DNA from 3 places in the Jeotgalibacillus marinus genome. Region 3 is predicted to be linked to each of the others. Evidence: riboswitches for the same ligand, from Rfam matches in the RefSeq annotation. Region 3 holds a riboswitch; each other region holds the start of a gene.
The links. A riboswitch is a leader RNA that binds a small molecule or an ion and turns the genes downstream of it on or off. The one in region 3 is predicted to bind S-adenosylmethionine.
Positions count from the first base shown of each region.

Region 1: it holds a riboswitch for S-adenosylmethionine, as region 3 does, so the genes downstream of both, AB1471_RS03055 (methionine ABC transporter ATP-binding protein) here and metK (methionine adenosyltransferase) in region 3, are expected to answer to the same signal.
Region 2: it holds a riboswitch for S-adenosylmethionine, as region 3 does, so the genes downstream of both, AB1471_RS09080 (methionine ABC transporter ATP-binding protein) here and metK (methionine adenosyltransferase) in region 3, are expected to answer to the same signal.

Region 1 covers NZ_JBFMIA010000002.1:1,596-9,697, forward strand. Annotated here, with positions in the region: gene helD (RNA polymerase recycling motor HelD) at 1-1,006, shown strand, start outside; gene AB1471_RS03040 (heavy metal translocating P-type ATPase) at 1,219-3,627, opposite strand; gene copZ (copper chaperone CopZ) at 3,710-3,919, opposite strand; gene AB1471_RS03050 (metal-sensitive transcriptional regulator) at 3,932-4,279, opposite strand; SAM riboswitch class I at 4,468-4,574, shown strand; gene AB1471_RS03055 (methionine ABC transporter ATP-binding protein) at 4,715-5,743, shown strand; gene AB1471_RS03060 (methionine ABC transporter permease) at 5,733-6,383, shown strand; gene AB1471_RS03065 (MetQ/NlpA family ABC transporter substrate-binding protein) at 6,402-7,217, shown strand; gene cls (cardiolipin synthase) at 7,451-8,102, shown strand, end outside.
Region 2 covers NZ_JBFMIA010000006.1:91,332-99,433, forward strand. Annotated here, with positions in the region: gene AB1471_RS09060 (arsenate reductase family protein) at 1-14, shown strand, start outside; gene gcvH (glycine cleavage system protein GcvH) at 100-483, shown strand; gene AB1471_RS09070 (toprim domain-containing protein) at 690-1,043, shown strand; gene AB1471_RS09075 (thioredoxin family protein) at 1,052-1,363, shown strand; SAM riboswitch class I at 1,554-1,660, shown strand; gene AB1471_RS09080 (methionine ABC transporter ATP-binding protein) at 1,876-2,901, shown strand; gene AB1471_RS09085 (methionine ABC transporter permease) at 2,894-3,562, shown strand; gene AB1471_RS09090 (MetQ/NlpA family ABC transporter substrate-binding protein) at 3,589-4,434, shown strand; gene AB1471_RS09095 (hypothetical protein) at 4,647-4,787, shown strand; gene AB1471_RS09100 (YuzK family famiily protein) at 4,919-5,077, shown strand; gene sufC (Fe-S cluster assembly ATPase SufC) at 5,291-6,073, shown strand; gene sufD (Fe-S cluster assembly protein SufD) at 6,091-7,398, shown strand; gene AB1471_RS09115 (cysteine desulfurase) at 7,398-8,102, shown strand, end outside.
Region 3 covers NZ_JBFMIA010000016.1:27,512-35,613, forward strand. Annotated here, with positions in the region: gene AB1471_RS13600 (four-helix bundle copper-binding protein) at 1-394, opposite strand, end outside; gene AB1471_RS13605 (hypothetical protein) at 448-765, opposite strand; gene AB1471_RS13610 (SDR family NAD(P)-dependent oxidoreductase) at 1,151-1,924, opposite strand; gene AB1471_RS13615 (SDR family oxidoreductase) at 2,037-2,777, opposite strand; gene AB1471_RS13620 (TetR/AcrR family transcriptional regulator) at 2,966-3,625, shown strand; gene metK (methionine adenosyltransferase) at 3,925-5,124, opposite strand; SAM riboswitch class I at 5,287-5,427, opposite strand; gene pckA (phosphoenolpyruvate carboxykinase (ATP)) at 5,614-7,206, shown strand; gene AB1471_RS13635 (DUF2584 domain-containing protein) at 7,257-7,499, opposite strand; gene AB1471_RS13640 (alpha/beta hydrolase family protein) at 7,519-8,102, opposite strand, start outside.

The DNA.
Region 1 (8,102 bases), on a different contig from region 3:
GGATACGAAAGCGGCGCGCCTAGATTCCATTCAAAAAGAAGCACGCTCTACAGTACGCCTATACATGAAATCATTTGATAAAAAGTCACCAATCGATTTGTACAAAGAATTATTGTCATCGCCTGATTTACTCAAATCTGTTGCAGAGGAACTGACGACAAAACAGGTCCAATTGATCTGTTCGCATAGCCAGCAAATTTTTTCGAAAAGAACATACGAATTAGAAGACTTAGCACCTCTTTATTATTTACACGGTCGTTTACATGGACTAGCTGATGAAGCAAAAGTCAAAAGCGTATTTATTGATGAAGCGCAAGACTATAGCTATTTTCAGTTAGCGGCTCTTCGGAGAATTTTAGATACAAGCTTGTTCACTGTCGTTGGTGACTTGGCTCAAGGAATTCATTCCTACAGGGGAATGCGCGACTGGAAAGTGATTGAGAAAGACATTTTTAGTGAAGCACATTATTTCACACTGCAAAAAAGTTACAGAACAACGATTGAAATTATGAATGTTGCTAATGATGTGATGCAACGTATGACCGAACCGCTTCCTCTTGTTGAACCTGTTGTCAGGCGTGGCGAAATGCCTACATATCACCTGATAAATCATGATGAAATGGCCGTCCAAATCGAAAAAGATATCCTTTCGGTAAAAAAAGACGGTTATCACACGATCGCCATCATTGGAAAAACACCGGCTGAATGCACAGCTATTTTTAAACGAATGGAGTCTAGCTTAGTAAAAGTTCAACTAATCACTGAACATGAAGATTTGAAAAAAGATCACATCACCCTCCTCCCTTCCCACTTAGCCAAAGGTCTGGAGTTTGACGCCGTTTTCATTCCTTCTCTGGAAGTGAAATATGAAGAGAATGAGCTTGATATTAAATTACTTTATGTCGCCATGACACGCGCCATGCACCGACTCTTTTTATATAGCAAAAAACCAGAAGAATTACTGTTGCAGTATGTGGATGCTGATAAAGTGGATGGACTGACTTAGGGGATTCGTTATGTTAAGAACTATTCATAATTCCCCAATGGTAAATGTGATTTAAGTAGTTGCAGGAGTTAGTTATCAAAAACAATTAACTATGATGAACAAAAACGCTTGGTTAAGTTACTTCCCAAGCGTTTTTGTGTGCTGAACTGTTTTTTGTTTTCTCCACATTGCGAGAACTGGCATACCAATCAGGGGAGTTCTACATTGTTCGTTTACAACTTTACTCGCTGCAAACGCAGTGCGTTTAATACAACGGAGACGGAGCTAAATGCCATGGCCGCTCCAGCTAACCACGGTGCGAGCAGACCTACAGCTGCAATGGGAATTCCTAGCGTATTGTACCCAAATGCCCAGAACAAGTTTTGTTTAATATTTTTCATCGTTTTGCGACTCATCGTAATTGCATCCGCAATACTTTTTAAGTCACCACGAATGAGTGTAATATCTGCAGCTTCCATTGCAACGTCAGTGCCTGTCCCAATGGCCATTCCAATGTCTGCCACTGCTAGTGCTGGCGCATCATTAATTCCATCGCCAACCATCGCAACTATTTTACCTGTTGCTTGAAGCTTGCTAATTTCATCTGCTTTTCCTTCTGGCAAAACTTCAGCAATGGTTTTTGTAATTCCTGCTTCTTTTGCAATTTCCATCGCAGTTCGTTTGTTATCACCAGTTATCATAATCACATCTAACCCCATTGAACGCAGTTGAGTGATCGCTTCTTTTGACGTTTCTTTAATGGTATCTGCAACAGCTACCATTCCGGCTAACTCACCATCAATTGCTACGAGCATCGCTGTTTTCCCAGCCTGCTCAAAAGTCATCATCGCATCTTCCACATCATTGCTGTCAATACCTGATTGCTTCAACAAGTTACGCGTGCCAATTAACACATCTTTTTCATTCACAGTAGCGCGTATGCCAAACCCTGTGACTGATTCAAAGAAAGATGGAGATCCAACTTTAAGATCTTTAGCCTGAATTCCTTTAACAATCGCTTCAGCTAAAGGATGTTCTGAGCCTTTCTCGGCTGAACCAACAAGATAGAGTAGGTCTTCTTCAGACCATTCTCCCACCGCTAACACATCTGTTAATACTGGTTCACCTTTCGTTACGGTCCCTGTTTTATCAAGGACGATCGTATCAATTGTGTGTGTCATTTCTAGGTGTTCTCCACCTTTAAATAAAATGCCGAATTCAGCTGCACGACCAGATCCGGCCATGATTGATGTTGGTGTTGCAAGACCGAGCGCACAAGGACAAGCAATAACAAGAACGGCAATCGTTGCTTCTAGTGCAGGTGCGATTTCACCTGGTGAGACAACCGTAAGCCAAACAATAAACGTAAGCAACGCAATGCCCACAACAATCGGGACGAAAACACCAGAGATTTTATCTGCTTGACGCTGAATTGGCGCTTTAGAACCTTGAGCTTGTTCTACAACTTTGATAATTTGTGAGAGCGCCGTCTCCTTACCAACTTTTGTAGCGGTTATTTTCAAAAATCCTTGCTTGTTCATTGTCGATCCAATGACAGCGTCTCCTTGTTTTTTATCCACAGGGACACTTTCACCAGTAATCATCGATTCATCAATGGCTGAACTTCCTTCTAAAATCGTTCCATCTGCAGGGATTTTTTCACCTGGTTTCACGATCATGATGTCTCCAACACGCACGTCCTCTAAAGGAACCTCTTGCTCTTTATCATCACGGATGATGAAGGCCGTTTTGGCTTGAAGACCCATTAGTTTTTTGATTGCTTCAGATGATCTGCCTTTTGCTTTTACTTCAAACAGTTTTCCTAAAACGATAAGCGTTATAAGTACCGCACTCGTTTCAAAATAGTAACCCATTTGGTGACCTTGCATTCCGATTGATTGGAAAGCTAAATACACACTGTAAAAATATGCAGCAGATGTACCTAGTGCAACAAGTACGTCCATGTTCGCACTACCATGTCGAAGGGCTTTATAACCACCGACATAAAACGACTTCCCAACGACAAATTGAACGGGTGTGGCGAGTGCCATTTGAAACCATGGATTCATCAAGATATCCGGAACATATAGCCACGAAGTAAAACTGAAATGACCAAACATCGTCCAAAGCAACGGCAGTGCGAAAATCAATGAAAAGATAAACTTGCGTTGCTGCTTTTGGATTTCAACTTGACGATGGTCTACTTGCTCTTGTTGATCATCTTTTCGCTTTGCATCATAACCAAGTTTTTGAACTTGTGCGATTATATCTTCAACCGCCAAACTACTTTCGTTAAATTCTACGGTTGCTTGCTCTAAAGCTAAATTTACATTCGCCGTTTTCACGCCTTCCAAACGGTTAAGTCCTTTTTCAACACGCGTGGCACACGTGGCACAGGTCATACCTATAATATCGAATTCAGCCTTAGATGTCACAACACCGTACCCTAGGTCTTCAACTTTTTGTTCAATTTCTTTTAGCGTCAATGCTGTAGAATCATAAGATATACTTGCTTGTTCAAGTGCAGGGTTAATCGAAGCATGATCAACGCCTTCAAGCTTTTGAAGACTTTTTTCTATACGTGTGGAACAAGCCGTACATGTCATGCCAGAGATTTGTATTTCTCTTTTCAATTGTGTCATATTAGCCACCCCCATACCCCATAAGGGTATATTTCTTTGGTAAAAAAAGTGCGCTGCCTTCGCTGCACACTTTTACTATTTATTACTTGATTGTGTAACCTTGCTCTTCAATTATTTCGCGAATTTCACTTACTGTAACGGACGCTGGTTGGAAATCAACGTCAACTGTACCTTGTTCAAGATGAACGCGTACTTCGTTTACTCCAGCAAGATCGCGTACATTGGTATCAACTGCGTTTACACAATGTTGGCATGACATACCTTCTACATTTAGCGTTACCGATTCTACCATGATTCATTCCCCCTATTTTTTCGTCAATCGTTTCATCGTTGAAAGTAATTCGTCAACCACCTCAAGGTCACCCTCTTGGATGCGGTCTACGATACAACTCTTCATATGACCCTCTAGCAAAAGATTTGAAACGCTGTTGAGCGCTGATTGAGATGCAGCAATTTGAGTAATGACATCATCGCAGTAGGTATCTTTGTCAATCAACTTTTTGATCCCACGAATTTGCCCTTCTATACGATTTAATCGCGTTGTTAAGTTTTTCTTCATTGCATCTGAATGATGACTCTTGCGCTCATGATTTGTTGCACAATGACCACCATCCACCTTCAGCATGTTTTCCTTTCCCTCAAGATCCGCCATGCCTATCACTCCTAGTAACTTCTTTCCTGCAATAAGAATAACATACCCCCTCTAGGTATGTAAAGCCCTTTGTTTCGCTTTGTCATGATAAAGCACTCTTCCCCAAGATGAATAATATTTTAAAAATTGTTTGACAAGTTAAAAAACGCGTAGTAAAGTTAGGAACAACATTTGAATAGAACAATATCTTCTTATCCAGAGAGGTGGAGGGACTGGCCCTACGATACCTCGGCAGCGGACTTGCGATTGCAAGCACCGTGCCAACTCCAGCAGACATTCGTCTGAGAGATGAGAAGAGGTGTTTACGCGAGTAGCCTCTTCTTGTTTTTGCGAGAAGAGGCTTTTTTGTATCATATTTTCACTAAAGAGTCCTCTTCTCATAATTAAACCAACTAATACTATTTGTTTAGTTATATTTTCTGAGGGGGTATAAAAGTGATTCAATTTGAATCAGTTACAAAAACGTATGGCAGTGGTGAAGACGCTGTTCATGCGTTGAGCGGCATTGATTTAACAGTTGAGACAGGTGAAATTTTCGGTGTCATTGGATTCAGCGGAGCGGGGAAAAGTTCACTCATTCGTTGCGTTAACCTATTAGAGCGTCCCACCGAAGGAAGAATTCTTATTCATCAAAAAGATCTTACGACGCTATCCAAAAAACAAATTAGAGAAACGAGAAAAGATATCGGAATGATTTTTCAACATTTCAATCTCTTAAATTCAAAAACGGTGTTCCATAATGTCGCTATGCCTCTTCTTCTTTCAAATTTAAAAAGAAGTGTTGTGACTAAAAGAGTTACAGACCTTCTTGCATTTGTAGGGTTGGAGGATAAGGCTGAACAATACCCCGACCAGCTTTCTGGGGGGCAGAAGCAGCGCGTTGGCATTGCTCGTGCATTGGCAACCAACCCCTCCGTTCTGCTCTGTGATGAAGCAACGTCAGCGCTTGATCCTGAAACGACGCAATCGATATTGGAACTGCTGCGGCGGATTAACCAGGAATACAACATTACGATTTTAATTATCACGCATGAAATGACCGTGATAAGAGAGATTTGCGATAAGGTTGCCGTGCTTGAAAATGGTGTGGTGCAAGAACAAGGAAGCGTGTTTGATGTATTTACGAACCCACAGCATGCGACATCAAAGAAATTTGTCAAATCAATCATGAACGACCAACTTCCTGAAAGTATACTTAACGAAATTAAAGAGAAAGAGCATCACCAAATTTATCGTATTCAATATACAGGATCCTCTACTGGTCAACCGCTTTTATCAAGAATTTCTCGTGAATTTGATCTTGATTTAAATGTGTTGTACGGCAATATTACAGAACTACAAGGAATTCCGTATGGTAACTTGATCGTTGAATTTATTGGTGATCGTGCGCAAATTCAACAAGCGTTGTTGTCGATTCAACAGCAAAACATAGCGGTAAAGGATGTGATCAACCATGCTAGTTAGTACTGACCAGATCACTGAAGCATTGTGGGAAACGATTTCGATGGTCGGATTCTCACTATTATTTTCTACCCTCATCGGTTTTCCGCTAGGTATCTTGCTTGTTGTTACACGAAAAGGACATTTACTCGAAAACGCACCTTTTTTCAATGTTCTAAATGGCATTATAAATGTTTTTCGTTCCGTTCCATTCATTATCTTAATGGTCGCCATCATTCCAGTGACTCGCTTTATTGTTGGAACATCTATTGGAACTGCAGCAGCGATTGTCCCTCTCGTCTTCTATGCTGGTCCTTACATTGCAAGACTTATCGAGAACTCTCTGTTAGAAGTTGATAAAGGAGTGGTCGAGGCAGCTGAAGCGATGGGCGCTACACCAGGTCAAATTATTTTTCGATTTTTAGTTCCTGAAGCATTAAGCTCTCTTGTTTTAGCGTTGACCATCGCAACGGTTGGATTGATTGGTGCCTCTGCAATGGCTGGTGCTGTTGGGGGCGGAGGGCTCGGTGATTTAGCTATCACATATGGATATCAACGTTTTGATACAACAACCATGTATATCACAGTTGGGATCTTAATCATCATGGTTCAAGGATTACAATCAACAGGTAATTTACTATCTAAAAAAATTCGAAGAAGCTAATTACAGGAGGAATTTGACATGAAAAAAACAATACTGACTCTTATTTCACTCTTATCAATCGAGTTATCAGCGTGCGGAGACGATGAAAGCGGACCAATTAAAATAGGCGTCAGTGGTTCGGATACACGCATTTGGGAGTTTGTTGCGGAAAAAGCAGCAGAAGAAGATATTGAAATTGAAATCGTAACATTTTCAGACTATGTACAACCAAATATTGCTCTTGATGAGGGTGAATTAGATTTAAATGCTTTTCAAACCATCTCTTATTTTGATTCATTTATTGAAGAAAGAGGATTAGAATTATCTCCAATCGCGGCAACAGTTATCGCACCTATGGCCCTGTACTCAGAAAAGGTCGAATCTATTGACGAACTACCAGATGGCGCAACAATTGCCGCTCCAAACGAAGCAACGAACTTAGGACGCGCCCTACTTTTGCTTGAAGAAGCAGGGCTTATCACATTAAGTGATGACGCAGGATTAACAGGTACGGATCAACACATTATTGAAAATCCTAAAAACATCGAGATTCTACCTGTCGTTGCAGGTCAAACCCCCCGCTCTCTACCAGACGTAGATGCATCCATTATCAATAATGGCGTCGCGGTGGACGCTGGGTTCAGTCCTACAAATGATTCTATATTCCGTGAAAGCGAAACGGCAACTCCTTACCTCAATATTATTGCAAGTCGTACAGAAGATGTAGAACGTGAAGACCTTCAAAGGATTGCAGAACTATATCAAGAGGACGATGTTGCACAGTTTATTGAAGACGAATATAAAGGTGGAATGATTCCTACATTTGTTTCAGTTGAGGAATTGACACAATACTAAAAGGGAGAACCAAGAATTCACGCACATCGTTAACCACTCCCCTATTCAAAAAGAATATTTTATTTAAATCTTCATTCCACATCATTATTATGGAATGAAGGTTTTTTCATTATCATTCACGACCAAAAATTTGAAGCATTTACTAATTAAGCGTATTTTCCCTAGTTTTCATATATAATAGAAAGAACTTATTAAACCTACTCTAAACCACTTACAGATTGGCAGGGATTATTATGGATTGGATCTCAATTCTTGTTGGATTGATCTTTTTTTTAAACTTCATCTTTGCTGGCATTCTTATTTTCCTCGAGCGAAAAGATGCAAGCGCTACATGGGCATGGTTGATGGTCCTCTTTTTTATTCCTGTGTTAGGATTTGCTTTGTATCTACTTCTTGGAAGACGCTTGAATAAAAAGCGTTTATTTGATTGGGATGAACGAAGCAAAGTAGGGATTGAGCAGCTGATCCGTTATCAAAGTAATGCCATCCAGGACAAAACGTTCGAATTCAAATCAAAAGAAACAGAAGCCATGCAAGATCTTATTTATATGCAACTTAAAAATGATGACTCCGTTTTAACTCAAGACAATGCTGTGGATATTTTTATTGATGGTCAAAAGAAATTTATGGCTATGTTCAAAGACATTGAAGCTGCAAGAGACCATATTCATCTTCAGACGTATATTTTGCGACGTGATGACTTAGGAAAACGACTACTTGCTTTGTTGATAAAAAAAGCGCAGCAAGGTGTTCAAGTGCGTGTGCTTTATGACGACATGGGTTCGCGTGGGATGACAAAACGTTACTTTAGAGAACTCCGTGCAGCTGGTGGCGAAGTGGAAGCTTTTTTTCCTTCACACGTACCTCTCATTAACCCACGTCTAA
Region 2 (8,102 bases), on a different contig from region 3:
ATTGGAAGGTATAGATTGTTCTGAATCATTACTTGTGTTCGCGCTTTGAATATGCCAAGATTAGAATGTAGAACATAGATTGAATACGGAGGGGAAAACATGGGTTCACCAAAAGAGTTACGTTATTCTGAAGAACACGAATGGGTAAAAGAAGAGGACAATAAAGTACGCATCGGTATCACAGCATTTGCTCAATCTGAACTGGGCGACATCGTATTCGTTGAACTTCCAGAAGTAGGCGATGAGCTAAAAGCGGACGAGCCATTTGGCAGTGTAGAATCCGTTAAAACGGTATCTGAGCTTTATGCACCAGTAAGCGGAAAAGTTGTAGAAGTCAACGAAGACCTAAGTGATAGCCCTGAATTCGTTAATGAATCTCCCTACGAAAAAGCATGGATGGTTACCGTTGAGTTAAACAACACTGATGAGTTAGATAGTCTGATGACTGCTGAGAAATATGACGAAATGATCAACGAAGACTAAGCATTACATATGAAATGAGGCTGTCACCTGTTTAAGATACGGGTGGCAGTTTTTTGTTGAGGTTGGACAGAATTGAACCGATTTCGCTTTTGTTATTTGCTTTTCTAAAAGAAACAAGCGAAAATAAAGGTAGCATCATATACTACTGTAATCTAACGAACGAGGTTAGGTTTTGGATTAATATGGATGATAGGGTGTGATCTGTAGTGGATGACGTTGACGAGATAGTCATCATTGTCGAAGGAACGTCCGATAAACGAAAAGTACAACCGATTATTCGAGAGCCAGTTGATATTATTTGCACAAATGGCACAATCAGCTTTAACAAAATGGATGAATTAATCGAACAGCTAACAAACCGAGACGTCTATATTTTAGTGGATGCAGACGAGGCTGGAGAAAAACTACGCAAGCAATTTAAACGAGAATTCCCAGATGCTGAACATCTTTATATTGACCGTTCCTATCGCGAGGTGGCAACAGCACCCTCAAAACACTTAGCATCGATATTAGTAGCCGCAGATATCGATGTTTACACTGAGTATTTGGAAAAAGGATGAATCGATAAATGATCAATGAATGGTCCCTCGAGCTTTTAAATGCCAAGTTAGACAATGCTGAAAACACAGCACTTTATTTGTACACTCCGATGTGTGGAACATGCAAGCTAGCAAGCAGAATGCTCGAAATCACAGCAACAACTGTAACAGGTTATGAGATTGGAAAAGCGGATCTGAATTATGTCGGATCACTCGCAGAAACCTACCAAATTGAGAGCGTTCCCTGCTTGTTGATTTGGAAAAACGGTGAACTAGTGAAAAAAGCATATAAATTCGAATCTGTCCCCAATTTATACGAAACATTGCAAAGTCACTCATGATGGATATGAGTGGCTTTTTACATTTTTTTTAGTAGCAAACCGTTCGTCCATTCTTTCATTAAACAAAAAAATACGAACATTTTTTGTTGACACTTATTTTATATCCGTGATACGATGACTTTCGTAATAATAAAAGCGTATTGATTATGTAAATCGTATCAAGCGTTATTTAACTTAATATTATTCGTAACTCTTATTTAGAGCGGTGGAGGGATGTGCCCGATGAAACCCGGCAACCAGCAGTCTTTTGACTGGAAAGGTGCCAATTCACACAGGATAAAACCTGGAAGATGAGAGAAGGGACCTTAACTTTACGCGCCTTTCTGCTCATATAGCAGAAGGCGTTTTTTTAATGTAGTTAAACGGCATAATGATTTATAGTATGGTAAAACTATTTTTTGCTAGCATCTGCATGGGGATCGGTTAATCAGTAGAAGTGAAAAACGTATTGGAGTTATTTCCGAGTATCATGCAGCAGCTTACTCAATTTTAATCAAGAAAGAGGCGATGGAATGATTACAATCTCCAATGTCAAAAAGATATTTAAAACAAAGGATGGAAAGTTTACTGCCGTTGATGATGTAAACTTGCAAATTACAGAAGGTGAAATTTTTGGTGTCATCGGATATAGTGGTGCTGGGAAAAGTACACTCATTCGAATGTTAAATGGATTGGAATCTCCAACTTCAGGAACAGTTGATGTTAATGGCAAAATCATTTCTAATATAAGAGGCGCAGAACTTCGAAAAGCACGCCAAAAAATAAGCATGATTTTTCAACATTTTAATCTTTTATGGTCGCGAACTGTTCGAGAAAATATCTCGTTCCCACTTGAAATTGCGGGAGTGGATAAAAAAAAGCGGGAAAAAAAAGTTGATGAATTGATTGAGCTCGTTGGACTTAATGGCCGAGGGGGATCTTATCCATCACAACTTAGCGGAGGTCAAAAGCAGCGTGTTGGTATTGCACGTGCACTCGCTAACGATCCACAAGTATTGCTGTGCGATGAAGCGACATCAGCACTTGACCCACAAACAACTGATTCAATCTTAGAGTTGCTTGTGGATATCAACAAACGTCTTGGGCTAACGATCGTTCTGATCACACACGAAATGCATGTCATCAGAAAGATTTGTCACCGGATTGCAGTAATGGAAGATGGACGAGTAGTCGAGCTTGGCGATGTACTCGAGGTATTTAAACAACCTAAAGAGCAGATCACAAAACGATTCGTTCAACAAGTTACTGAGCCAGAAGAAACGCGTGAAACGATCGAACATCTGTTAGATGAGTACGAGGATGGTAAAGTGATTAAACTAACGTTTGTCGGTGAAGCAACTGAGCAACCGATAATCACAAATTTAATTCGATCGTTTGATATTAACGTGAATATTTTGCAAGGGAAGATTTCACAGACGCAAAATGGAGCGTATGGATCACTCTTCATCCATGTTCATGGTGTTCAGGAAGAGATTACAAAAGCCGTTGATTTCCTCGAATCAGCCAAAGTTGGGGTGGAGGTGATCACACATGATTGAACGAGTTTTTCCAAACGTTGATTGGGTGAAAATGTGGGAAGCATCATATGAAACGATTTATATGACACTCATAGCCACTGCATTTACGTTTGTAATTGGACTTTTATTAGGTTTATTACTTTTCTTAACATCGAAAGATAATATTCGGGAAAATAAGGTTGTCTATGGCATAACTAGTGTTATTGTGAACGTGTTTCGCTCGATTCCGTTTATTGTCTTAATTATTCTATTGATCCCATTTACACGGACATTAATTGGGACGGTTCGGGGAGCAGACGCTGCGCTTCCTGCACTGATCATAGGTGCAGCACCATTTTATGCACGAATGGTTGAAATTGCCCTTCGTGAGATTGATAAAGGGGTTATTGAAGCCGCTCGATCAATGGGAGCAAAAGTGAGCACGATTATCATAAAAGTATTTATTCCAGAATCATTGCCAGCACTTATTTCCGGTATTACGGTTACTACGATTGCATTAGTAGGTTACACAGCAATGGCAGGTGTGATTGGAGCAGGTGGACTTGGAAATCTGGCATTTTTAGAAGGGTTTCAACGTAGTCGTGACGATGTAACGCTCGCAGCTACGATCATCATAGTGATTATTGTGTTTGTTATCCAATTTATCGGTGATTTCTTCACCAATCGATTGGATAAAAGATAAATTTTTAGAAAAGGGAGAGATTACGAATGAAGAAATGGTTAACAGGAGCTTTAGCAGCAACAAGTATTTTCGCTCTAGCAGCATGTGGAGCAGACGATTCAACAGGTGATAATGAAGGAACAGAAGAAGGCGGACAAGTTGAACTTATTGTTGGTGCATCAAATGTTCCTCACGCGAAAATTTTAGAGGAAGCACAGCCTTTACTTAAAGAACAAGGGGTAGACCTTGTGATTGAAACGTACCAAGATTACATTCTTCCTAATCAGGATCTTGAAGCAGGGGAAATTGACGCAAACTATTTTCAAAGTCTCCCTTATTTCGAGCAGCAAATTGCAGAACTTGGCTATGACTTTGTTAATGCAGGTGGCATTCATGTTGAGCCAATCGCTGTTTATTCTCAAAAATATGATTCACTTGATGAGCTTCCAGACGGAGCGGAAATTATTATGAGTAATTCTGTAACTGATCATCCTCGTATTTTATCGCTGCTTGAAGAAGAAGGTCTCATTACACTTGATCCTGAAGTAGATAAAATGGTTGCTGAAGTTGGAGATATTCAAGATAATCCTAAAAACCTTGATTTTTCATTCGATGTTGAGGCATCACTACTCGTTCAATTCTACGAAAATGATGAAGGTGACGCAATTCTAATCAATTCTAACTATGCAATTGATGCAGGACTGAATCCACTTGAAGATTCAATTGCAATTGAAGGTTCTGAATCTCCTTACGTTAACATCATTGCAGTAAACAGTGGTGACGAAGATAACGAAGCGGTTCAAAAGCTTGTTGAAGTATTAATGTCCGAAGAAATTCAAGACTATATTTTAGAAGAATGGAATGGAAACGTCATCCCTGGTGATGCTGAATAATTGTCATGAAAACTCCTGTCATTTGACAGGAGTTTTATTATTGATGCAGCCCGATGTACGAGCGCATGGATGTAGATAAGGAGACGGGAATTCTAACATACGCGAAGTGATGCTCACAACTACACAAGCAAATTCAAAAAAGAAAGGATATACTGAATCCTTCGTATACTTTAGTCATAACATTAAAAAGGGACACTTTTGGAGCAGCATTCATGATGAAGGATGTTTTTACATTAAAAGATACTAACTCAAATTCATGTAGTAGCTATTCAAGCTGGTGTTGTTATGCTCATGCAGCGATAAAGGTTGTGTGGACATTACAAAAATTTAAAGAAGAAAATGCAACAACATAAAAAATTCAGAAAATAGGTTTATCTTGTGTTTAAACGGGTATACATCTTAATGTACATGAAACCATGCCACGGAAAAAACCGTAAAGGAATGATTCATTATCCATTTAATTAAAATGGAGTACACAGGTGAGATGGAAAAAGCCATGCTAAGCGCACATGGAATTGGCTATGAAACCTATAAGAGAGAGCATGATATTCGTATGAATGTTGAAATGAAACGAGAAGAAAATTATAAAAAAGGCCAGCAATTATTTGCGGACCTTGAAAGCAAACTTCACAGTAATATATAATAAGAAAGGTTGAAAAGTCAGTGTTTATTACACTGGCTTTTTTTAGTGCATATAATTTAGAAATTGGCTATTCCTATAGATGTGAAAATCCGCTGTCGAAAGAATCGCTGTAGGATTTGATTCTAGGTTTGATTTGTTATAAGATTGTAATGAGAATAAATTGAGAATGGTTATTCCATATCAAAATTGTCTATAAACGGAGGTAGTTAGGTTATGGCTTCAACGTTAGTGATAAAAGATCTTCATGTTGAAATCGAAGGCAAGGAGATATTAAAAGGTGTAAACCTTGAACTTGATAGCGGTAAAATTCATGTCATCATGGGACCAAACGGCACAGGTAAATCAACACTTGCTTCTGCAATTATGGGTCACCCGAAATTTGATGTGACAAAAGGTGAGGTTCTTCTTAACGGAGAGAACGTACTTGAGATGGAAGTAGACGAACGTGCACTTGCTGGACTATTTCTTGCTATGCAATACCCAAGTGAAATTACTGGCGTAACAAACGCAGATTTCTTGCGTTCAGCAATCAATGCGCGTCGTGAAAAAGGAAAAGAAATCTCATTGATGAAATTTATCAAAGAGCTTGATAAAAATATGGACTTCCTTGAAATGGATCAAAACATGGCACAGCGTTACCTGAACGAAGGTTTCTCTGGTGGAGAAAAGAAACGTAATGAAATTCTTCAACTAATGATGATTCGTCCTGAATTCGGAATTTTAGACGAGATTGATTCTGGTCTAGATATCGATGCTTTAAAAGTTGTTTCAAAAGGAATTAATCAAATGCGTAGTGAAGACTTTGGTTGCTTAATTATCACTCACTACCAACGTCTGTTGAACTACATTGAGCCAGACTTTGTTCATGTAATGATGCAAGGGCGTGTTGTCAAATCAGGTGGCCCTGAGCTTGCTGCGCGATTAGAGTCAGAGGGTTATGACTGGATTAAACAAGAACTAGGTATTGAAGACGAAACTGTAGGCCAAGAAGCGTAACTGATAGGAGGATGAATATGACGACACAAACGAAATTGCCGGTTGATCAGCAAGCGGTACAGGCTTTTTCTAAGAAGAATGGAGAGCCGAGCTGGCTGTCGTCCCTTCGATTGGACGCACTTGCGAAAGCGGATGAACTTCCACTACCGAAGCCGGACAAAACCAAAATTGCTAAATGGAATTTTACACAGTTTGCTAAACATACAGTAGACAGCGAAGTATACAGCTCTCTAGAAGATCTTCCTGAGAGCATCAAATCACTAATTGATGTTGAAAAGCAGCAAAGCTTGTATATTCAACGCAATAATACGCCTGCTTATTTAACTATTTCAGATGAGTTAAAAGAAAAAGGTGTTATTTTCACGGATATTCTAACAGCAGCGAAGGATCATTCTGAGCTTGTTGAACAATACTTTATGAAAGATGCTGTTAAAGTTGATGAGCACAAGCTTACGGCTTTACACGCTGCTTTAGTTAACGGCGGAGCATTTTTATATGTACCTAAAAATGTAGAAGTGACTGAACCAATTCAAGCGGTGTACGTTCACGATAACCCTGAAGCAACACTTTTCAACCACGTTTTAGTTGTGGCTGAAGATAATAGCTCAGTGACATACGTTGAATCGTATTTAGCTACAGAAGATGTGCAAGAATCGGTTGTGAATATCGTATCCGAAGTTGTAGCGAAGCAAAATGCGCGCGTCGTGTACGGTGCGGTTGATAATTTATCAGCTGGAACTACTACGTATGTAAATCGTCGTGGGGTAGCAGGTCGAGATTCACGTATTGAATGGGCACTTGGGATGATGAACGATGGCGATACGATTGCTGAAAATATCACGAAACTTATTGGTGACAATTCGTTTGGTGATACAAAAACGGTCGTTGTTGGTCGCGGAGACCAAAAGCAAAACTTTACAACAAATATTACGCACTGGGGCAAGAACTCAGAAGGTTATATTTTAAAACATGGCGTGATGAAAGATGCTGCTTCATCCATTTTTAACGGAATTGGAAAAATCGAACACGGTGCGACTAAGGCCAACGCGGAGCAAGAATCACGCGTATTAATGCTTAGTGAAAAAGCTCGTGGCGATGCAAACCCAATCCTTTTAATTGATGAAGATGATGTTACTGCAGGCCACGCTGCTTCTGTTGGCCGTGTAGATCCAATGCAGCTTTTCTACTTGATGAGCCGAGGAATTTCAAAGCATGAAGCAGAACGATTAGTTATTCATGGATTCCTTGCACCGGTTGTTACAAAACTTCCGATTGAGGGTGTTAAAAGACAATTGAGTGAGGTAATTGAAAGGAAAGTTCAATAATGAATGTAAGTGAGATCCGCAGAAGGTTTCCGATCCTTGATCAAGAAGTTAATGGTCAGCCACTTGTCTATTTGGATAGCGCAGCCACTTCACAAAAGCCGCTGTCTGTGATCCAAGCTTTAAATGAATACTATAGTGGGTACAATGCGAATGTACATCGTGGTGTTCACACGCTAGGAACGAAAGCAACAGATGGCTATGAAGGTGCGCGCGAAAAGGTTAAAACTTTTATCAATGCTTCCTCGACTGAAGAAGTTATTTTTATGCGTGGTACAACAACAGCAATCAATACGGTTGCTCAAAGCTATGGTCATGCAAATGTGGGAGAGGGCGATGAAATCGTCATTACACACATGGAACACCATAGTAATATCATTCCTTGGCAACAACTAGCAAAAGTAACGGGTGCAACACTTAAATATGTGCCTCTTCAAGAAGATGGGACGTTGTCATTAGAGGATGTTCGTGAAACGATTACATCACAAACGAAAATAGTGTCCATCATGATGGTATCCAACGTACTTGGTACGATGAATCCGATCAAAGAAATCACAAAAATTGCCCATGATCATGGTGCGGTTATGGTGGTGGATGGTGCACAAGCGGCTCCTCATATGAAAGTGGATGTTCAAGATCTAGATTGTGATTTCTTTGCATTTTCAGGTCATAAAATGGCTGGTCCAACTGGGATTGGTGTGTTATAT
Region 3 (8,102 bases):
GTCTTGCGCTGGCAAACTCTCTACACTCTTGGGCACAGTGTAAACAACTTTGACCGCAAGCCTGTGAAATTTTATCAGGATGTTTTATACAATGTTCTCCACATACCTGACATACTTCAGCACATAAACAAGCAAGTGATTTGGCAAAAATGCTTTTGCTTGCAATATATTTAGCCATTAGGGTACACATATTCGCACAATCAGATAGTAGCTTTAATTGTTCTTTTCTACATCCTTCCATTTTAAGTATTTCATTTCTTGTAAATTCACATGTTGCTTCACAGTTTTGAACCGTGTGCAATAATCGATGCTGCAGAAAGATGTTACCGTTTGGATAAGCCGTCATAGGATGAGTAACGTTCATCGGGTAAGGCATTTTATTTATTGGATACATTTTTTCCTGTTCCTCCTACTTTATGTTAATGAATCGAAACAAATAGGGCATTTCTAACTATTTATAAACATTTCATTAACTTCCCAAGATTCTACGATTAAATAAGCGGTATGTGGGTCCACACCTCTACCCATTAAATAGGCCATCGCAGCAACTTCTTGTAATGCATGCTTATATGAAGTATCCTCCGCCTCTTTTAAGCCATAATTAACAAAAGGGTCAATGATATTAAATACTTGCGGTTTCAAATGAGGGTATAAAGGTTGTTTGATTTGTTGCTCTGCCCACATCTCAGACTGTGGGTATTGCGGAAACTGGTTGACATGGTGCTTTCGATAATAAGACATGTGGTAAGGATCGTAAGGATTCATTTTTACGTCCCCTTTCTTGGGATTGATTCCATTCAGTAATATACTATGTTCCACAAATGCCCTGGGGACTGGTCATTTGCCTATATACCCAAGTCTACAGATGGATTCACGCACAAAAATGATTCGCTGTGGATAGGATGCGCTTAATCGGACAACTATTTTAAAGTTAAGTAGACGACAGATACGATGATAAAAAGAGGATCTACAGCCACAAGAGAACCTCGAACATTCATCCAGATTTAAAGAACAGATGATGTAATAAACCTTCAAAAATAAAGCCGAACACACATTATAAATGACTAATGTGTGTTCGGCTTTTATTTTCTTATTGAACTCGTTCTTAATCTAACTTATCTCTTCCACAAACAGCCTACATGATCAAATACTACTCTGAATCCGAACGAGTTGATCTTGCTGCAAATGGATAAATAGGATCTTTCAATTCAAACTGATAAGTATTTCCATCTACAATTCCTACAACTCTGTCATTATCATAGAGCTCGAGCATAAATTCTGCCATTTCTATAGCCGTATGAAACTTCGGTACCACACCATCGTATTGAAATTCGTCAACATCGAAAGAACGCTTGGCAAATTCCGTTTCAGTTGCAGCCGGTGCCAAAACTTTCACCTGCATTTTTGCCCCTTTTTCTTTCAGTTCATGTGCAAGACCCTCTGTAAATGCACTCACGTAAAATTTAGTAGCACAGTAGGTAATGGCATTTGCAATAATCGTATATCCTCCACCAGATGAAACATTGATAAGTTGCGTACCCTCGACATTTGAGTAGTCACGAACAAATAGAGATGACAAGATGGTTAATGCTTCAATATTTAAATGTAACATTGACTCTATCTTGTTTAAGTTCTGTTCAGCAACTAAATCAAAGTTACCAAAACCTGCATTGTTAATCCAACTTTCAATATTGAATTTTTCAAGGCTTTCGTAAAGTTTATAAACATTCTCAGAAACTGATAAATCTGATGTTCGAATGACAACATCTAAGTCTTTGTTAATCTGTTCGATTTCTGACTTTAATTCCTCTAGCTTGTCATTTCTTCTGGCAACAATTATTAAGTTTTTTCCACGAGTCGCGAAAGCAAGCGCAGTTTCATAACCAATACCTGAACTTGCGCCGGTAATAACAGTGTATTTCATGTAAATTCCTCCCGAGTTTTTGAATGTAACCATTGATTGAATCATTTGTAAAACCTATATGATTTTGAGTGTGATCTTTAAGTTTAATACTTAGGGCACGTTCTAAAACAAATCACAAAAATTGTGTAGTCGGACGAACGATAATTTCGTTCACATCAACATGGTCTGGCTGTTCGATCGCATAGGCGATTGCCTTTGCAATATCTTCACCTTGTAATGTTTGTACATCTTTATATCTTTCTTGGAAATTACGAAGAATATCCTTATCAGTGATCGTATGCGTCAATTCAGTTCCTACGGCTCCAGGGCAAATAATTGTCGTACGGATGTTTTGACCGGCTTTCATTTCTTGACGCAATCCTTCTGTGATGGCTCTTACAGCGAATTTAGTGCCACTATAAACAGAGCTTCCCGGTACTACACCATGTCCTGCTATAGAAGAAATATTTACTATATGCCCTGATTTTTGTTCTTCCATATACGGGAGAACAGCTCCAATGCCATAAAGCACTCCTTTAATATTTACGTCTACCATTCGATCCCACTCATCAACTTTTCTTTTGCTTAAAAATGATAATGGCATAACCCCTGCATTGTTGACTAGAATATCAATTTGACCAAATTGTTCAATGGTTTCTTTCGCTAGAGCTTCCATTTCATCAAAAGAAGTTACATCTGTTACTCGATAGGAAGCCTCGCCACCATTGTCAATAATTTCAGATCGTAACTGCTTTAGTCTGTCTTCTCGTCTTGCTGCTAGCATTACCCGAAATCCCCGCTTCGCTAATTCAAGGGCCGTTGCCTGACCAATACCACTACTTGCCCCTGTTATCATTGCTACTTTTTTTGTCATCTTGATCACTCCAATTATAATGTTTTTACAAATTGGACTTTTTATGATCATTTAGTCTAATTTGTCTCAAGGACAAATATAACACTCATTTTATTCATTGTAAACAAAAAAGGTGTTTTTAGTCTAATTTATGTATAATAGGTTCACACTAGTGTATGATATATTTAGTTATCTAAGGAGGAAGTTATATGCGTAAGATCGATAAAGAAGAGATGAGAAGAACGTATGCAAAAAAAATAATCAATGTGATTCGTATACAAGGGTTTAATTCCTTAAAAATACAAGATATGGCTGAGCATATGCAGATAAGCAAGGCAACGCTATATAACTATTTTTCTTCTAAAGAAGAGATCATTCATGAAGTTGCCCAGACCTACATTTCATTTTTTGAACAGGTTGACCAAACCATTTTAAATAGTGAACTAACTTATATAAATCGTTTTCAAAAGGCGTTTGAACAAGAAGTACTGACTTCCATATATATATCTAATTTATTTTTAGAAGAATTAAAAATAGGTTTTCCTGATTTATATGAAGGGATTATTTCAGCACAAAGAAAAATAAAGTCCGATATTCGAAAATTTTATAAGATGGGGATGGAGGAAGGAATTTTCCATTCGTTAAACCCTTACATTTTACTCATGCAGGATGAAGTTATATTGAGAAAATTACTCGATCCAACCTACTTAATAGAAGAAGGCATCACTATCAAGCAAGCGTTATTTGACTATTACCAGGCAAAAAAAGTACAGATAATAAAGCCTGATGCGCTACTTGCAATAAATGATGAACCAATGATAGAAAAAATTGAACAGCTTGCTCGCAAGCTTTCTCATTCATATTTATAATAACTCGTAAGGAAGGAAAGCTTATACTGTCCATGACACTTTCACTACATGCCAATGATCGAAAGAATCCCCTTGTATCACTCTAATCTTGATACAAGGGGATTCTTTCTATTTATCCATTAAAATTGAAAGCAGCTGCACCCTAAACGACTTAAATAACCGCTCACTTCCTGTAAAGCTACACCATCAAACAACTCGCTAAATAATCCACATAAAGCCACCGACCAGGCGGTTTTCTCCCCTATAAACAAAAAAGGCAACCAAGAAACACTTGGCTGCCTTTTAAATCAACTATTTTTTTATTTTCCCGCTTGCTGTTTCAGCACTTCTGCTATATCTGTTTGCTCCCAAGGAAGGTCCAGATCATTGCGGCCAAAATGACCATAAGCAGCTGTTTGTTTGTAGATTGGACGACGTAGGTCAAGCATTTTGATAATGCCTGCCGGACGTAGATCGAAATTGTTGCGAACAAGATCAATTAGTACGTCTTCTTCTACAGTACCTGTTCCAAATGTATCGATTGAAATCGATACTGGCTGTGCTACACCAATTGCATAAGCAAGTTGAACTTCACATTTATCAGCAAGACCTGCTGCAACAATGTTTTTCGCAACATAACGCGCAGCATATGCACCAGAACGGTCAACTTTCGTTGCGTCTTTACCAGAGAATGCACCACCGCCGTGACGAGCGTAACCGCCGTATGTATCAACGATGATTTTACGCCCTGTTAAGCCAGCATCGCCTTGTGGTCCACCAATTACAAAACGTCCTGTTGGGTTAATGAAGTATTTCGTGTTTTCGTCAATCAAGTTGGCTGGAACAACCGGCTTAATGACATGTTCTTTAATGTTGCGTTGGATTTGCTCTAGGCTTACTTCAGGATGGTGCTGTGTTGAAACAACGATTGTGTCAATGCGAACTGGTTGATTGTTGTTATCATATTCAACCGTCACTTGTGTTTTTCCATCTGGACGAAGGTAAGGAAGAATTTCTTCTTTACGTACTTCTGTTAGACGACGAGAAATTTTATGCGATAAAGAAATCGGTAATGGCATAAGCTCCGCTGTTTCGTTACATGCATAGCCGAACATTAGACCTTGGTCCCCCGCTCCGATTGATTCAATCTCAGCGTCAGACATTGAGCTTTCACGATCTTCTAGAGCACGGTCAACACCTGCTGCGATGTCTGCAGACTGCTCATCGATTGAGACAAGTACCGAACATGTTTCCGCATCAAAACCATATTTCGCACGCGTATAACCGATTCCTTTGATCGTTTCACGTACGATTTTTGGAATGTCTACATACGTAGAAGTTGAAATTTCTCCTGCTACGAGTACAAGACCCGTTGTCACGGATGTCTCACATGCTACACGAGCATTCGGATCATCCTTTAAAATAGCATCCAAAATAGAATCTGAAATCTGATCACAAATTTTGTCTGGGTGTCCTTCCGTAACAGACTCAGACGTAAACAAATGACGTTTTGTTGACATAGTGTCTCCTCCTTGTGAAGTATATATGTTGGACGGTACTCATTACCCTCAGATATCGATTGTTAACCTTTGTGTAGATCATCCAAGCAGTAGCGCTTATAAAAATAACCTTTCCCCATTTAGCATTAGCTAGAGGAAAGGTTTTAAATGTAGCGCCTTTCACTCTTATCGTTCAAGGACAAAGCCTTGCTACAGGTTAGCACCTTCGCTCTAAAGAGTTGGAACGCAAAAGCCATAAGCTTTTTTGTAGAGCAGGTTGCTGGGTTTCATAGGGCCTGTCCCTCCACCAGCTCGGGATAAGAGTATCCGTTCAAAAAACCATCATACATAAACAGGACTGCAATGTCAATCCACTTCAACGATTTTTTCATTAAAGTTGAAAGAAAAACGAATTATATGTATTAGCATAGACTATTAATCTAAATGTGTTATACTAATTACGAACAAAGGATGCATGACCATTTTTGTATAAAGGGTGGGGAAAAGACAATGAATATCATTCGAAAAACAAATAATCTACACGATTTACTAGCAAAGGACCAGGTCCACCGCAACCTTTCTGTACCAAAATTGGTTGAAAAGGTTTTAGAACGCAAAGAAGGAACATTAACTTCAACTGGTGCTATTAAAGCAGAAACAGGTACATATACAGGGCGTTCGCCTAAAGATAAGTTTACAGTAGATGAGCCGACTTCAAGAGAGCTAGTTGACTGGGGGAATGTCAATCAGCCTATCTCTGTAGAAATATTTGAAGAGCTCTATTCAAAAGTGATGAACCACTTGCAAGACCTAGAGGAACTATTTGTATTTGAAGGCTATGCTGGTGCTGATCAATCCTCAAGATTACCGATTCGCGTTGTAAATGAGCGTGCTTGGCACAATTTGTTCGCTCATCAGCTCTTTATTCGTCTAGCAGATGGCGAGCAATGGGATACTACAAATGAAAAACCGTTTACCATTTTATCCGCACCATCTTTTAAAGCAGATCCTAAAGTTGACGGTACAAGATCTGAAACATTTATTATTGTGTCATTTGAAAAACGTACGATTTTAATTGGTGGTACAGAATATGCAGGAGAAATGAAGAAATCCATTTTCTCTATAATGAACTACTTATTACCGCAAAAAGAAATTTTACCAATGCACTGTTCAGCAAACATTGGACAAGAAGGCGATGTTGCCCTTTTCTTCGGTCTTTCCGGCACTGGAAAGACAACGCTTTCAGCAGATGCTGACCGACGTCTTATTGGAGATGATGAGCATGGATGGTCTGATAATGGTATCTTCAACATTGAAGGCGGCTGCTATGCAAAATGTATCCAACTTACTCAAGAAAAAGAGCCACAAATTTTTGATGCCATCCGCTTTGGATCTGTGCTAGAAAATGTTGTTCTTGATCCTGAAACTAAAGTTGCAGATTATAATGATTCATCTCTAACTGAAAATACACGTGCGGCGTATCCACTACAGGCAATGACAAATATTGTTGAACCAAGTTTGGCTGGGCATCCGAACACGATTTTATTTTTAACAGCTGATGCGTTCGGCGTATTGCCTCCGATCTCAAAGTTGACAAAAGAGCAAGCAATGTACCACTTTTTAAGTGGCTACACATCAAAACTTGCAGGTACGGAACGTGGGATTACAGAGCCAGAGGCAACATTCTCCACTTGCTTTGGCTCACCTTTCTTACCACTTCGTCCAACAGTGTACGCTGAAATGCTTGGGCGTAAAATGGAAGAGCACGATGTTCAAGTTTTCCTTGTCAATACAGGCTGGACAGGTGGAGCGTATGGCACAGGCTCACGTATGAAATTATCATACACACGAGCAATGATTCGTGCGGCACTTCAAGGCGAGCTAACGAACACAGAAACGACGAAAAATGGTCTATTTGGGCTTGAAACACCTCTACATGTACCAGGTGTACCTGACGACGTGCTTGTGCCTCGTTTTGCTTGGTCAAACGAGCAAGCATATGAGAAAAAAGCATTAGAGCTTGCTAATCAATTTAAAGAAAACTTTAAAAAATTCTCGAATGTTGATGAGAAAATTGTAAAATTAGGTGGACCTTTAGTCTAGGTTTTATTAGTAATAAAATGAGTGCCCAGTTCAACTTGGGCACTCATTTTTTAATTACTAGACTGTAAAGATATAAGTTCATAGGAAATGATTGTGCTGTTATCTCTCCACTCTACACGATAGATCTCAGCTGTCCCGCTCAGTTCTCCTTGTATCGTTCGTTTTACTTCTAATGGGACGTGCATTGGATACAAGCGATAGCCTTCTTTTATTAGTTGAAAAAAGTTTTCTTGTTGTCGATGTTCTTTCCCTTTTGTCACGATCATGGTGTTCAATTCTAAAGGCATTCCCATACATTTCACTCCTTACGGCTCATTCTTCTCGCTGACGTTTCATCCACTGACAAAGATCTCTAACCACTTGGCGATTAGTGTCAGGTGGAAATACATGATTAAAATCGTCAAAAAACCACGTTTCATATTTTTTGTCTAATTGTTTTAATCGTTCTTTTAATCGGTATGCGTGTTCAATTGAAACATTCACGTCTTTTACCCCATGGATAATTAAAACGGGTGCATTTACTTTTTGTAATTCATAAAGAGGCGTTCGATAGCGATAAGCTTCTGGGTGTTTCATTGGTGAACCACCAATCACTCGTTTCATCATGCGTCGCAGATCTTTGCGCTCTTCATACGTTAACACTATATCAGAGACACCGCCCCATGTCGTGATCGATGCAATCGTTGGATACTCAACAGCCACTTGAAGGGCCATCACACCACCTCGCGAAAAGCCAAACACATGAATGCGTTCCGCAATGACGAGAGGATGATTTTTTAGCACTTCAACACCCGAAAAAGCATCCTTTCGATCTTCTCCAGCAAAATCTTCATTCCCCTCTCCCCCACGATTTCCACGGTAGTACGGAGCGAAAACGATAAACCCTTGTGCAGCAA